Regions from separate parts of the Paenibacillus marinisediminis genome, predicted to be linked through region 2. Evidence: riboswitches for the same ligand, from Rfam matches in the RefSeq annotation. Region 2 holds a riboswitch; each other region holds the start of a gene.

Region 1 (4,345 bases), on a different contig from region 2:
CGTTCTGAAGGAGCAGATTCACCGAAGCGAGTACTGTACGCCGTAATTTCATATTGGTGAGTATCTTCACTCAGGTTGTACACCTTGTAGCTTAATGCTGTTCCTTTATAGATTAGCTGGCGGGTACCATCAACAATCTCATAAAGACGGTATTCGTTCGCCCATGTTACTGTTGGCCAGGTAAATGTCAGATTGTTCGCGTTAAAGATTGTTGCTGTCAGCGTCGGAGGTTGTACAACAGGCCAAACAAGTGTGACGTCCACCGTACTGCCTTCTGGTGACTCTCCGAATCGAGTGCTGTACGAGTGAATCTCATAGCTATAATCACCCGCCGGCATGTTACTGAATGAAACGGACGTGCCTGTTACAGTATTTTTTAATACTTTTTCTCCGTCGATGATTTGGTAAACCTTATAGTTTGTTGCGTAGGTTGCTGCTGTCCAACTAAGTCTAATGTCGTTTCCGTTTGCAATACTTTGCTTAAAGTTAGCTGGTGCTTGCATGATCGGGAACACCAGAGTCAATGAAACTTGGCTTCCCTCGTCAGATTCACCAAAGCGGTCGCTGAAAGAGTGCACCTCAAAGGTGTAATCACCTGCAGGCATATTAGGATAGGAAATAGATGTGCCCGTTACGGTGCTTTTCAACACCTTTTCCCCGTTGATGATTTGGTAAACCTTATAGTTTGTTGCGTAGGTTGCTGCTCCCCAACTAAGAATAATGTCGTTCCCGTTAGCGATGCTTTGCTTAAGGTTGCTTGGAGCTTGCATGATCGGAGCAACCAGGGTAAGTGAAATTTGACTTCCCTCAATAGACTCACCGAAGCGGTCGCTAAAAGAATGGACCTCAAAGGTGTAATCGCCAGCTGGCATATTAGGATACGTAACAGACGTAGTCGTTACGGTGCTTTTCAATACCTTTTCCCCGTCAATGATCTGGTAGATTTTATAGGCGGTTGCGTAAGTGACAGAGTTCCATTTCAGTGTGATGTTATTGCCGTTGGAAATACTTTGTGTAAGATTTCCCGGTGCTTCCATCATCAGTTGATCCAGATTTAATGAGATTTTACTTCCTTCTGCCGATTCACCAAAGCGCGTACTTACGGAATGCACCACATAAATATGGTCGCCCGCTGGTACATTTGCGATCGTTGCAGTGAGGGAAGTTACAGTTGCTTTCAGCACTTCTTGACCGTCTACCAGCTCATAAACCTTGTAACTGTTGGCGTAAGGTACTGTTGCCCAAGTCAACACAACATTATTTCCGTTTTTGATGGTAAAGGCAAGATTGCCCGGACCTGTCATCGTCGGAAGAACCAATGAAAAATTGACTTCTGCCCCTTCAGGCGATTCACCCAAAACCGTTGAGAAAGATTTAATTACAAAGTCATAATCTCCCTCCGGCATGTTCGTATAGGAAACGGATGTACCAGTTACTGTGCTTTTCAGGACATGTTGTCCGTCAATCACCTGATATACTTTGTAGCTTGTTGCATAGCTGCTTGCCGTCCATTTCAATGTAATATCGTTTCCGTTTGTAATGGTATACGTCAAGTTTGTCGGTGCTTGCATGGTTTGTCCGGTGAGTGTGAAAGTAAGTGTGCTTCCCTCCGCCGACTCCCCAAAACGAGTGGAATAGGTATAAACTTCGTAGGTGTATTCACCCGGCGTCATATTGGTGTATGCCACGCTTGTACCGGTCACTGTACTTTTTAATACCTTTTGTCCATCGATGATTTGATAAACCTTGTAGCTATTTGCATACGACGCGGCATCCCAGCTTAAAGAGAAACTGGTCGCACTTTGGGTCTTCTGAACCAAATTCTGCGGCGGTTGAATCGCAGGGTGAGCCAGTGTAAACGTGAGTTTGCTTCCTTCCGGCGACTCGCCAAAACGGGTGGAATAAGAATGCACTTCGTAGCTGTAATCTCCCGTCGGCATGTTGCTAAATGTCACGGTTGGACTAGTTGCCGTACTTTTTAACACTTTTTGACCGTCAATGATTTGATAAACCTTGTAGTTGTTAACGTTGACTACAGTTCCCCAGGTTAAAACGATGTCGTTGCCATTGTTGATTTTATAAGCGAAGTTATCCGGAGCAGCCATAGCCACATCGTTCAAGGTGATAGTAACCTGGCTTCCGTCCGGAGATTCACCGTAGCTATTACTGTAAGAATAAACCTCAAACAGATAAACCCCTGACGGTTGGTTGGTGTACGTTACAGTTGTACCGGTGATGGTACTTTTTAATACTTTTTGACCATCGACAATTTGGTAAACCTTATAACTATTCGCATTAGCAACCGTTGCCCAGCTCAAAGTAATATCGTTTCCGTTTTTCACCACATAAGACAGGTTGCTTGGTGGAGCCATGATTACGTCACCTAAAGTGACGGAGATCTGGCTTCCTTGTTCTGATTCACCGAAGCGGTCACTATAGGAGTGAACCTCATAAACATAGGTACCGGTAGACATGTTGCTGAAAGTAACGCTTGTACCAGTCACTGTATCTTTTAAAACTTTTTGGTCGTCGATAATTTGATAGACTTTGTAGCTGTTTGCATAGGTGGCGGAGCTCCATTTCAGATTGATGTCTTTTCCACCGTTTGTTACTGTGTACGCAAGATTACCTGGCGCAGCCATAACTGGCAGCCCCACCGTTACCTCCAATGGATTGGACAGTGGTGACTCACCGTATTTGGAGCTTACAGCGGACACCGCATAGGTATATGTTCCTGCAGGTGCATTTGTAATTTTGTATGTACGGTCCTTGAGCGAAGAGACTAGTGTCTTTTCTCCATCCGCACCAATTTGATAGAGACTGTAGGTTTCAGCATACTGTGACGATCCCCAGTTCAGTACAAGATCGTTTCCATTTTGGAAGGTATAAGTTAAGGTAGCTGGTGCCGCCATTATCGGATAAACGATATTAACCGTAATCGGCGCACATGGCCCAGATTCACCTTCAGCACTTAACGTTGAAACGACATAAGTGTAAGAACCTTCCGAAAGAGCGTTAATGTTATAATAGTTCGATTTTGTTGTACCTAGCAGGTTGAGTTGACCGTCACCTATTTCATAGATATTGTACCCAGTCGCTTGGTAAACAGAATTCCATGTGAGTTTTACGTCACTTGGTGTTACAAGTTGGTGGTCGAGGTTACTCGGTGGCAAAATACTGCTGCCAGCCAAGGCAGCATTTTGTGCGTACACGTTTGCAATTGGAAAGAACAATTGCAACACAAGTAGCATCGACACGAGTAATGGCAAGCTACTCCTAAATCGTTTTCTCATCATCTTGTTCTACCTTTCATAATGGATTTAGAGAAAAAGGCATGCGAAAAAGAACCTTACATACAAGGTCCATAGAAATTAATACTATGATGCCTTGTGGCAACCGGCTGCCATCCACATCATAAAAAACGTTGTGGTACAGGCCCTTGGCTTTGCGTCTCATAGTTTCCTATGATTTGCCTTTTTCACTTGGTTAATTGTAACTACGAATCTATCATACGTCCCGGAACTGACGGTGTGAATAGGTATAAACTACCAAGATTCGGTCTTTTGTCATAGGTTAAGTCATTTTATTAAAATCGACTAAAATTATCCAGTTGTGATATGATCTTAAAGATAATCAGATACTTTAGATCAATCTATAATTTTGCCTTTATAGATAAAGACATTAGGAGGGGTGGCCAGTGGAATTACTTAAATTAAATTGTCCTAATTGTAATGGGAACGTTGAATACAAAGAAGGGCAAACATTCAAATGTCCTTATTGTAAAACGGAATTAATGTTGAAGGAGAATAACGTCTATTTCAAATGAGGATAATTTTTGTTGCATTAACCGACTGTATAGTTGAAAAAGGAACTTAAAATTAAATCTCGAATATTTAATGTAAGATCCTGAAGGTCGACTGGTCGAGCTTTGGGAGAAATAACGAGTTGTGATTCATTTGCTATTGAGCTAAGGGGACACGTTAGTTTAATTAACCTCCACAATGATAAGGCGAATTTTCTATTGGTTGAAAATCAACAATATAGAATAACAGAGCCTAGATTAAAGAGAAGTTCTATGTAGAACGACTCGAACACAGCTGCATGTTGCTCCTCAGTAATAAAACCAAGCAGAAGGGGTCTCTGGCGATCTCCCCTGCGGCTTTGCGCAGTTAATTCTCCTCTATTCTGTAAACTGTATAACCACAAAGTAAAATTGAGTGAAAAATACAACCTAAACGGAGTAAATCCATTGAAGTTAAGAGAAAACAATCCATTTAATAAACAAATTTTCATAACGGGTGTTATTTCGGAAGTTACGAGGGATAAATACTTATGTACAATCCCA
Region 2 (4,345 bases):
AAAATATACAGTCGGAGAAGGATTGGCCATCGTCAGAGCAACACTTTTAGGGTTATCCCCAACTATTAACGTGTGACCTGGAACTTGATCAGCCGGTACAGAATAGGTCTGACCGATAGTCAGAGCATCTGTGCCTCCATTTACGAATTTATGCTCGTATAATTTCGCAGCTAGATCTGGTCTATCAATTGGCACTGGATTTCCCGCTTCATTGATCGGGACCCCATCTGCGTTGACTTTATATCCCCAGACCTTAATTGAACCTTTGCCGTAGCTTACCTCAGGAACAACAAAATCTTTAGAGATAGGTTTATCATTAACATTGTTGTAAGTTAAAGTTGTTGTTTTGTTTGTCGGATAGAGAACATCGGGATCTGGTTTAGGCACATGGTTCTGATCCATGACTACCTTGTAAGTTAATGTCGCCGGGTATTTCTCAGAGATATCTCCAATATCCCAAGATAAGGTTTCGGTAACAGGATCATAGGTTACCTTACCTTGGCTAACTGTATAAACTGAACTATCGAATGTATTACCATTCAGCTTCAGGTTAAACATCTCACCCATTGGATCAATAACCTTTGCACCAGAGGCAGCAAAAGCAATTCTACCGGCAAGCTCCGAATAAATGGACTCGAGATCAGAACTACTACCTGAGTAATAGCCTTTATTTTGACTATTTTTCAGTACATAGACAGCATCCGCATCATTTCCTACACTAAGACCTACTGAATATATGCCAATCTTGGAATCTATGATAGCCTTAGCTTCTGAGATCGTGCCTATACCGTGATCTTTGATACGGTAATCCCCAATTTTATAACCTGGATACCAAGTAGGATTCCACCAAGGTCCTCCTTCGTAATAACCCGTATTAATCTCGAAATCTTTGCCATCGCCTAAGCGACTGGTAAAGTCCTTCAATGCAAAGTTATACCGATTCTCTGGCCAGGTATACGCTGTTGCTGTTGTAGCTTGATAGCTGTACGTTGGTCTACCGTCACTCAATAAGACGATAACTTTATTCTTTGCAGAGCTTGAACTTAATAAAGAATTTGCTTGTCTAAGCCCTGACTGAATATTGGTTCCTCCGTCAGCAGAGATACCATCAATAGCTTTTTTCAAGCTTTGTTTATCGGTATTAGAGGTGCCTTTAAAGTTAGATTCAATGCTAGCAGTATCGCTAAAGCTCACAACTGCAATTCGTGTGAGTGAACCCTCTTTGAGCAGCTCATCCACGAACTTTTTAGCAGCATTTTTAGCATCGGTCATCCTTTTCTCTTTCTTTTCATCTTTCATACTTCCAGACTTATCGATGACCAATACAACATCCGAAGATTGCTTGATATCCTTGCCTTCCACCTTCAAGGTAACCAACCATTCCCCAGGTGTACCTGTTGGGGTGGCTGTCTTCGACAGATTGGTGGCTCCAGGATTAGGCCATATAAGCCCGTCACCTTGTGATGCATTCGCAAAAGCATTCGAGCTGGTACCAGGCATGAGTCCTAGAATAATGGACACGATGCTCAGCCAATTAATCGCGATCCTTAATCGCTTCTTCATTGACTTACCTCCTTCATAAATAATTTATGTAAACCTCCAACTAAACCCCATCAATCCACGGCTGGTTTAGCTGAGAAAAATAAAATAGTCCGGCTACATAACGCATCATGCTCAGCATAATGCTATATGCAGCCGGACTATCATCAGCCTTTTTCTGGCCCTAAGACTCCAAGCTTTGCGACCTAACCTTTCGATTAGTGTGCCTTATGAAATTGTCAAGGAACGTGGTCGCAAAACTAAATGTCATATGATTACTCCGTCTTACAGATTAAATCATATTCATAATGATTCGTGTTGTCAATTCATGTTAATCGATAATAAAAATGTATATTCCGTTCTAAAAATGTCACTTGATAATAGAAATATATGATTTTTGTCGAATACACATTTTTTTTCAGTGCAAAAAACCGAGAAGAGTGCCATCTTCACTCAACTCGGTCCTTAAATGTTCACAAATTAATTTTATGCAAATTGCTGGTAAACGCTTTCCACTTCCATTCGCGATATCATTCTACATTTTTCTTGTTTAATAATATTCGTTCTGTGGACTACTTTGACAAAACCTAACGTCACACTTAGCACTTATTCGATTCAGTACCCAGAATGATCACTTGGTTCTTAATCTCGTTGGTGTTAGATTAATAGCCTGAGCTTGTGCTTCCAAGCATAGCTGCGCGGCTTTAAAGGCATGCGCTTGCGTCATAGCGTGCTCGGTCCGATTCAAGCAATCGAGAATGAGCTCCCCGAAGAATGGACATCCTACCTTGCCGGCTACATGCTCATAATGCTCACCTTCACCATTTACCCAGTACACGTGATCAGCTGTATTCGAACGTCCTACGTCCGTATACTTACGCATTTCGATATACCCTTCTGTTCCTAGGATGATGGTGCGTCCATCACCCCAAGTCCCTAAGCCATCAGGCGTAAACCAATCCACTCGAAAATAATGGTTTGCCCCATTATCCCCAACCAGCGCAGCATCACCGAAATCCTCTAATTCCGGATACGCTTCGTTATTGTAGTTCGCAACCTTGCTGTGCAGTACAGTCGCGTCTTGGCATCCTGCATAAAACAGAAATTGCTCAATCTGATGGCTGCCAATGTCGCATAGAATGCCGCCGTATTTCTCGCGTTGAAAGAACCATTCCGGTCGACTAGATGCGTTCAAGCGATGCGGTCCTGTCCCCATCACCTGAATGACACGACCGATAGCGCCCTGCTGAATTAATTGTCCAGCGTATACAGCGCTCTCGACATGAAGCCGTTCACTATAATAAACCATATATTTTTGCTTGGTCAGCTCAACTTGCTTTCTTGCAGCAGCTAATTGCTCAAGGGAGGTGAAGGGTGTCTTATCCGTAAAATAATCCTTACCATGCGCCATCACTCGAAGACCCAATTCACAACGTTCAGAAGGAACTGCTGCTGCCGCTACCAAACGAATGTCCGGATCTTCTAGAATCTCAGAAGCATCACGCGCGACACGAACTCCAGGATATACGTTAACGAAGGCGTCCACCTTTGCCGGATCGGGATCGTATACCCATTTTAAAGTTGCTCCGGCTTCGATTAACCCATTGCACATCCCATACACATGCCCATGATCGAGAGCCATCGCTGCAATCTGGAATTCGCCGGGTTTAACCACTTCCTTCGCTTCATGGCGCGGCGCATATCGCATACCGTCAGATCGATTCATGATTATTCCTCCGCTGCTGTTGTTAGATCTGATATCCATTTCACATAAACATTCATCATTTCGCGTGAAGAATACGTTCCGCTGAAATCCTCACAACCGCAATAGCCGTCGTATCCGACCGCTATCAAGTCCGACATTACCTGCTGCCAATCCACAAGCCCCCGTTGAAGCGGAGACCAAGTGAATGAAGCGTTCTCGCGTTTATCATAAGGGATCACATCCGCATTCTTGACATGAACATGTGACAAATACGGGCCAAGCAGTTCTAAGCCCATGCGATAATTCTCATAACCTTCAAACACCATATTTCCAGGATCAAATAGAACACCGAATATGGACTCATCGAATGCAGACACGATCCGATGCGCGGCGCTTGCGCTTGCCGCTATCGTCCCATGGTGCGTTTCGATCAAGCCTTTTACACCGTACTCCTGCAACATCGGTGCCAATTGCTCCATATATTGAAGCTGCTCAGCCAATAGCTCAGCATAAGGACGGCTGCGATCATAACGATGTGCCGCGATCCGCATACTTGGAGCACCAAGCGCCGCTGCTGTTTCCACTGCTTCTCGTGCAGTCACCAGATTGCCCACTTGAAGATATGCCATTAAGCCTGCCGACTCAATTCCATTCGCTTTGCACAGAGAGCGTATCTCAGATAACCGAGCTGCTGACACACCAGGTTCAATGGTTGCAAGATTATTGCCCCAGAAGGATGAAGGCTGCTGACGAGCTGATTCTGCTGTAGAGGTAAATCTCCATTCTAAGCCGTTCAACCCTGCTTCTGCCGCTGCCGGAATTAGTTCATCAATCGTAAGATCAGGTACAGCAACTGTAAATAAGGACCATTTCACAGTAATACACCACCTTTATACAATTTAGATCAATCAACGGTTCCCATGTTAGATCGTCATTGCACCGAATCCGCCATCTACACGGATTAACGTCCCAGTCACAAAGCTCGATGCCGCTTCAGACGCAAGCCATACTGCCGCACCCTGCAATTCTTTCGGCGAGCCGAATCTTTGCATAGGTGTGTGCCGCATGATAGCTTCAACTCGTTCAGGAGCTAGAATAGCC
Region 3 (4,345 bases), on a different contig from region 2:
AGCTGCTGTAGGTGCGAGCATATCTGTTCAGGACTTTTATGATGTTCTCAATGTCTCCTTGTTTGGTCAACAAGGATCTCTCTATATTGTAGATCAGAAAGGCCAGGTCATCCTTCAACCTCATGATCCTCAACATCATATAGCAACAGAGCATGTATTCGATCAAATCAGCACTTATTCTCACGATGAGGAACAACTTCAGGCATTTAAAGATAATGTGGCAAATGGTCAGGAAGGGATTAATACATTAGAGATCGATAGTAGTGATTATCTCATCGGTTATTATGCAATCGAGGATATCAATGACTGGTATGTGATGTCTATTATTTCCAAGGACAAGGTAATGGGTGATACGAAGTATGTGATTCGATTCAGCTACCTGTTATGCCTAATGACTCTAGTGTTCCTGATTGCTATCTTATTCTACATTCTCACAAGTAAAAGCAGGAATCAAAAGCAGATTGAAATGATCGCATATGTAGACAAATTGACTGGAATACCGAGTCTGTCTAAATTTCGATTGGATGCACAGCACCAGATTATGAAATATCCAGAACAGCGTTTCGCTATCGTAGAATTCAATGTTGATCGGTTTAAATATATTAATGAAATCTGCGGCTTCGAAGCGGGCGATCAGATCCTGATGTACATAGCAAAGACCATATCGGACAATCTCTTACCTACGGAAAAAGTAGGGAGGGGTAATGGTGCTCAATTTATTCTCCTTGCCACATACGAACATGAACATGAGTTAATGGATCGGATGAATAATCTGACTAAGCAGTTGAGTGATTATCACCGTGATTTTACAGCAAGATACCGACTAGTGATCAAGTGCGGCATCTACTCTATTATCGATCGTACGACTGACATCAACATCATGATTGATCGCGCTGAGATGGCCTGCAAGTGTATCAAAAGGGAAGATGAATGTACTTGTCTTTTCTTTAATGAAGAAATGCTGTATCAAGAGATTAAGGTACAAGAGCTTGTCAGCAGCATGCATGCCGCATTGAATAACGGTGAATTTGTTGTATACCTGCAGCCCAAGTACGATCTGAAACACGCCCGGATATATGGTGCGGAGGCATTGGTCAGATGGATACATCCAGTAAGGGGATTAATTCCTCCGGGTGATTTTATTCCTGTATTTGAACGCAATGGATTCATTGTCAACTTGGATTTAATGGTGTTCGAAGAGGTATGCCGACTGCTTAGAATGTGGATAGATAAGGGGATTAGGCCTCACCCGATCTCAGTCAATATTTCTCGTATGCATCTATTTCGAGAACACTTTGTGCTCCGTTTAGAGCAGATCATTAAGAAGTATGATGTTCCCGCTGAGTTCATTGAGTTGGAGTTGACGGAGTCTATCGTATTCGAGAATATCAAGTATCTATGCGATATCTTATCACAACTTAAGAAAGTAGGATTTTCTATCGCGATAGATGACTTTGGAACGGGATATTCCAGTCTGAATATACTCCAATCCATTCCTGCAGATGTCATCAAGCTGGATCGTGGATTTATGATGAGCGTTGCAGATGATGAGAGAGGCAAGATTGTAGTTACCAATATGATTAACTTGGCGACCGATCTTAATATGAAAGTAGTAGTAGAAGGCGTAGAAACCGAGGAGCAAACTCAATTTCTTCGCCATATTAATTGTGATTTGGCACAGGGCTATTACTTTGCCAAGCCGATGCCATGGAAAGAGTATGAAAGCTTGATGATGAGCAATGAACAAATCTGAATAATGGGTAAACCTGTCGAAAGGCAGGGACACAAAGCCATAGGGTCTAAAGCCATTGAGGTATGACAGCCGGTTGCATGCATCATCTATTATTAGCTGTGCATTCAACCTCGCTGTCATAAGATGACTAGCGATATTTTTGTTGGAATGGACAGGTATATGCGGCGTTCCTCTTCTGGAGATCATTAATAAACTAGTAGTACAACTCCAGAAGAAAGGAGAAATGATATGAAGCCTAATGAATTTATATCAAGAATCTCTGCTTATGCTGTAGCAGATATGCGTCGTACAGGCGTTCCAGCCTCTCTGACTATCGCTCAAGCGATATTAGAGAGCGCTTGGGGAGAGTCCGGGTTAACGAAGTCGGGCAATAATCTATTTGGCATCAAAGGCGCTGGCACTGCTGGAAGCGGCACTTATAGCACGAAGGAGCATGTGAATGGCAAATGGGTGACGATTGACGCTCAGTTCCGGCACTACCATAACTGGGGCGAAAGTATTGCTGACCATAGCAAGCTTATTCTTGCAGGAACTAGTGACAAGCCCAATCGCTATCACGGTGTGCTGGGCGCTGATTATAAGACGGCTGCATATGCGATTCGAGCTGGTGGTTATGCGACTGACCCGGAGTACCCGCAGCTGCTGATCCGTCTGATCGAGCAGTACAAGCTATACGAATTCGACGTGGGGGAGGACGACACATTGAACTTAACGGACAGTCAACGAAAACAGTTGGTGGACACGCTTGCTGCATTAATTCAGAAAGGTGTCATTTCCGATGCATCGTGGGTCGATAAAGCGGAGAAGGGAACGCTTACCGTATCGGAATTGACATGGTTGAATACCATTATCTTGTCTCGCAGCATCAAATAATCATCATTGATCATTGAAGCGAGCCGCGGGATCCTCCCTGCGGCTTTTTATCATGTGAGAAATACCAACAGCGTCATAATCATAGTGGATATGAGCATAATGAGAAAGACTACATGAGTTGAAATTTCCTTAAGCATGCATCAACCTATACATAGATAGAAAGGAGTGAACTCTTCACATGCTGAAGTTGAAACAGATTACGAAGAGCTACAAGACCGGAGATTTTACTCAAGTAGCCTTGAACAAGGTCAACCTTAACTTCAGAGAAAGCGAGTTTGTTGCGATCCTTGGACAGAGTGGATCTGGCAAAACCACGCTGTTGAATGTCATTGGCGGACTGGATCAGTATGACAGCGGCGAGCTGATCATCAATGGACAGTCAACTACACATTTTAAAGACAGTGATTGGGATGCTTATCGGAATAACAGCGTAGGCTTCATCTTCCAGAGTTATAATCTGATCTCGCATCTGAGCATCGTAGACAATGTTGAGATGGGAATGACGCTGAGTGGAGTCCCTTCATCTGAAAAGCGTCGCAAGGCGATAGAAGCGCTGGAGAAGGTCGGGTTGAAAGACCATATGCATAAGAAGCCGAATCAGCTGTCAGGGGGGCAGATGCAGCGTGTCGCGATCGCGCGCGCGCTGGCTAACAATCCGGACATTATTCTGGCGGATGAACCGACCGGTGCCTTGGATACCGAGACCAGTGAACAGATCATGGAACTGATCAAGTCGATCGCGGAAGACAAGCTGGTCATCATGGTTACGCATAATCCCGAGTTGGCGGAGCAATACGCGGATCGCGTGATCCGATTCTCCGACGGCCAGGTGGTTGCTGATACCAATGCACTTGCTGAACAGAAAGTAAGTCCAGACTATAAGCTGAAGAAGACAAGCATGAGTTTCTTTACAGCGCTCAAGCTTTCAGGTAAAAATATCGCCACAAAGAAGTGGAGAACCGGATTAACCGCCTTTGCAGCCAGTATCGGTATTATCGAGATCGCCTTGGTTCTCTCCTTATCAAACGGGTTCGACAAGCAGATCAACTCCTACGAAAAGAGCGCATTATCGAACTTTCCGCTTACGATTACGGAGTCCGTTATGAACATGGATGCTGCACAGGACCCTACATTAGGGGTTCCGGACCTAGAATCTTATCCGGAAGAGAAGAAGCTGTTTCCCTATGATCCGAGCGAGAATTCAATCATGCATACGAATGTACTGACAACGGAGTATATGAATTATTTAGGGAAGATTGATCCAGCGCTGCTTGACGGTGTATCTTATACGCGCAAGGTGAATATGAACTTGTTGAAGTCAGATGGGACTACGGCGACAACAGTTAATCAAGGGAATATTAACTTCTATGCTTACCCTAGAAAGCCAGGACAATCAGCAGGGAGCTACTTGGAGCAATACTACGATCTGCTGGAAGGAAGGCTCCCGACATCCAAGAATGATCTTGTCTTGGTCGTAGATGAATATAACCGCTTAAGTGAACCAGCGCTTGAGGCGCTTGGTATAGACTATAATACGGACAGCATTGACTTGGCTGATCTGGTCGGGCATGAGCTGAAGCTCGTGATGAACGACGATTACTATCAGAAAATGGATGGGCGGTTCACGGCAAATAGATCACCCTCGAGTTTGATGGAGCTGTACAACAGCGATAAGGCGATCACGCTAAACATCGTCGGTGTTATTCGTGCTCAGGAACA

The links. A riboswitch is a leader RNA that binds a small molecule or an ion and turns the genes downstream of it on or off. The one in region 2 is predicted to bind cyclic di-GMP.
Region 1: it holds a riboswitch for cyclic di-GMP, as region 2 does, so the genes downstream of both, ACXX53_RS15395 (OmpL47-type beta-barrel domain-containing protein) here and ACXX53_RS16825 (MucBP domain-containing protein) in region 2, are expected to answer to the same signal.
Region 3: it holds a riboswitch for cyclic di-GMP, as region 2 does, so the genes downstream of both, ACXX53_RS11655 (glycoside hydrolase family 73 protein) here and ACXX53_RS16825 (MucBP domain-containing protein) in region 2, are expected to answer to the same signal.

The regions. Positions count from the first base shown of each region.
Region 1 is NZ_JBTGUH010000006.1:238,060-242,404, reverse strand. Features, by position in the region: gene ACXX53_RS15395 (OmpL47-type beta-barrel domain-containing protein) at 1-3,293, opposite strand, end outside; cyclic di-GMP riboswitch class I at 3,389-3,484, opposite strand.
Region 2 is NZ_JBTGUH010000007.1:236,578-240,922, reverse strand. Features, by position in the region: partial or broken gene ACXX53_RS16825 (MucBP domain-containing protein) at 1-1,563, opposite strand, end outside; cyclic di-GMP riboswitch class I at 1,688-1,777, opposite strand; gene ACXX53_RS16820 (Gfo/Idh/MocA family protein) at 2,171-3,265, opposite strand; gene ACXX53_RS16815 (sugar phosphate isomerase/epimerase family protein) at 3,268-4,119, opposite strand; gene ACXX53_RS16810 (SDR family oxidoreductase) at 4,168-4,345, opposite strand, start outside.
Region 3 is NZ_JBTGUH010000004.1:93,858-98,202, reverse strand. Features, by position in the region: gene ACXX53_RS11660 (bifunctional diguanylate cyclase/phosphodiesterase) at 1-1,753, shown strand, start outside; cyclic di-GMP riboswitch class I at 1,750-1,834, shown strand; gene ACXX53_RS11655 (glycoside hydrolase family 73 protein) at 1,982-2,626, shown strand; gene ACXX53_RS11650 (ABC transporter ATP-binding protein/permease) at 2,805-4,345, shown strand, end outside.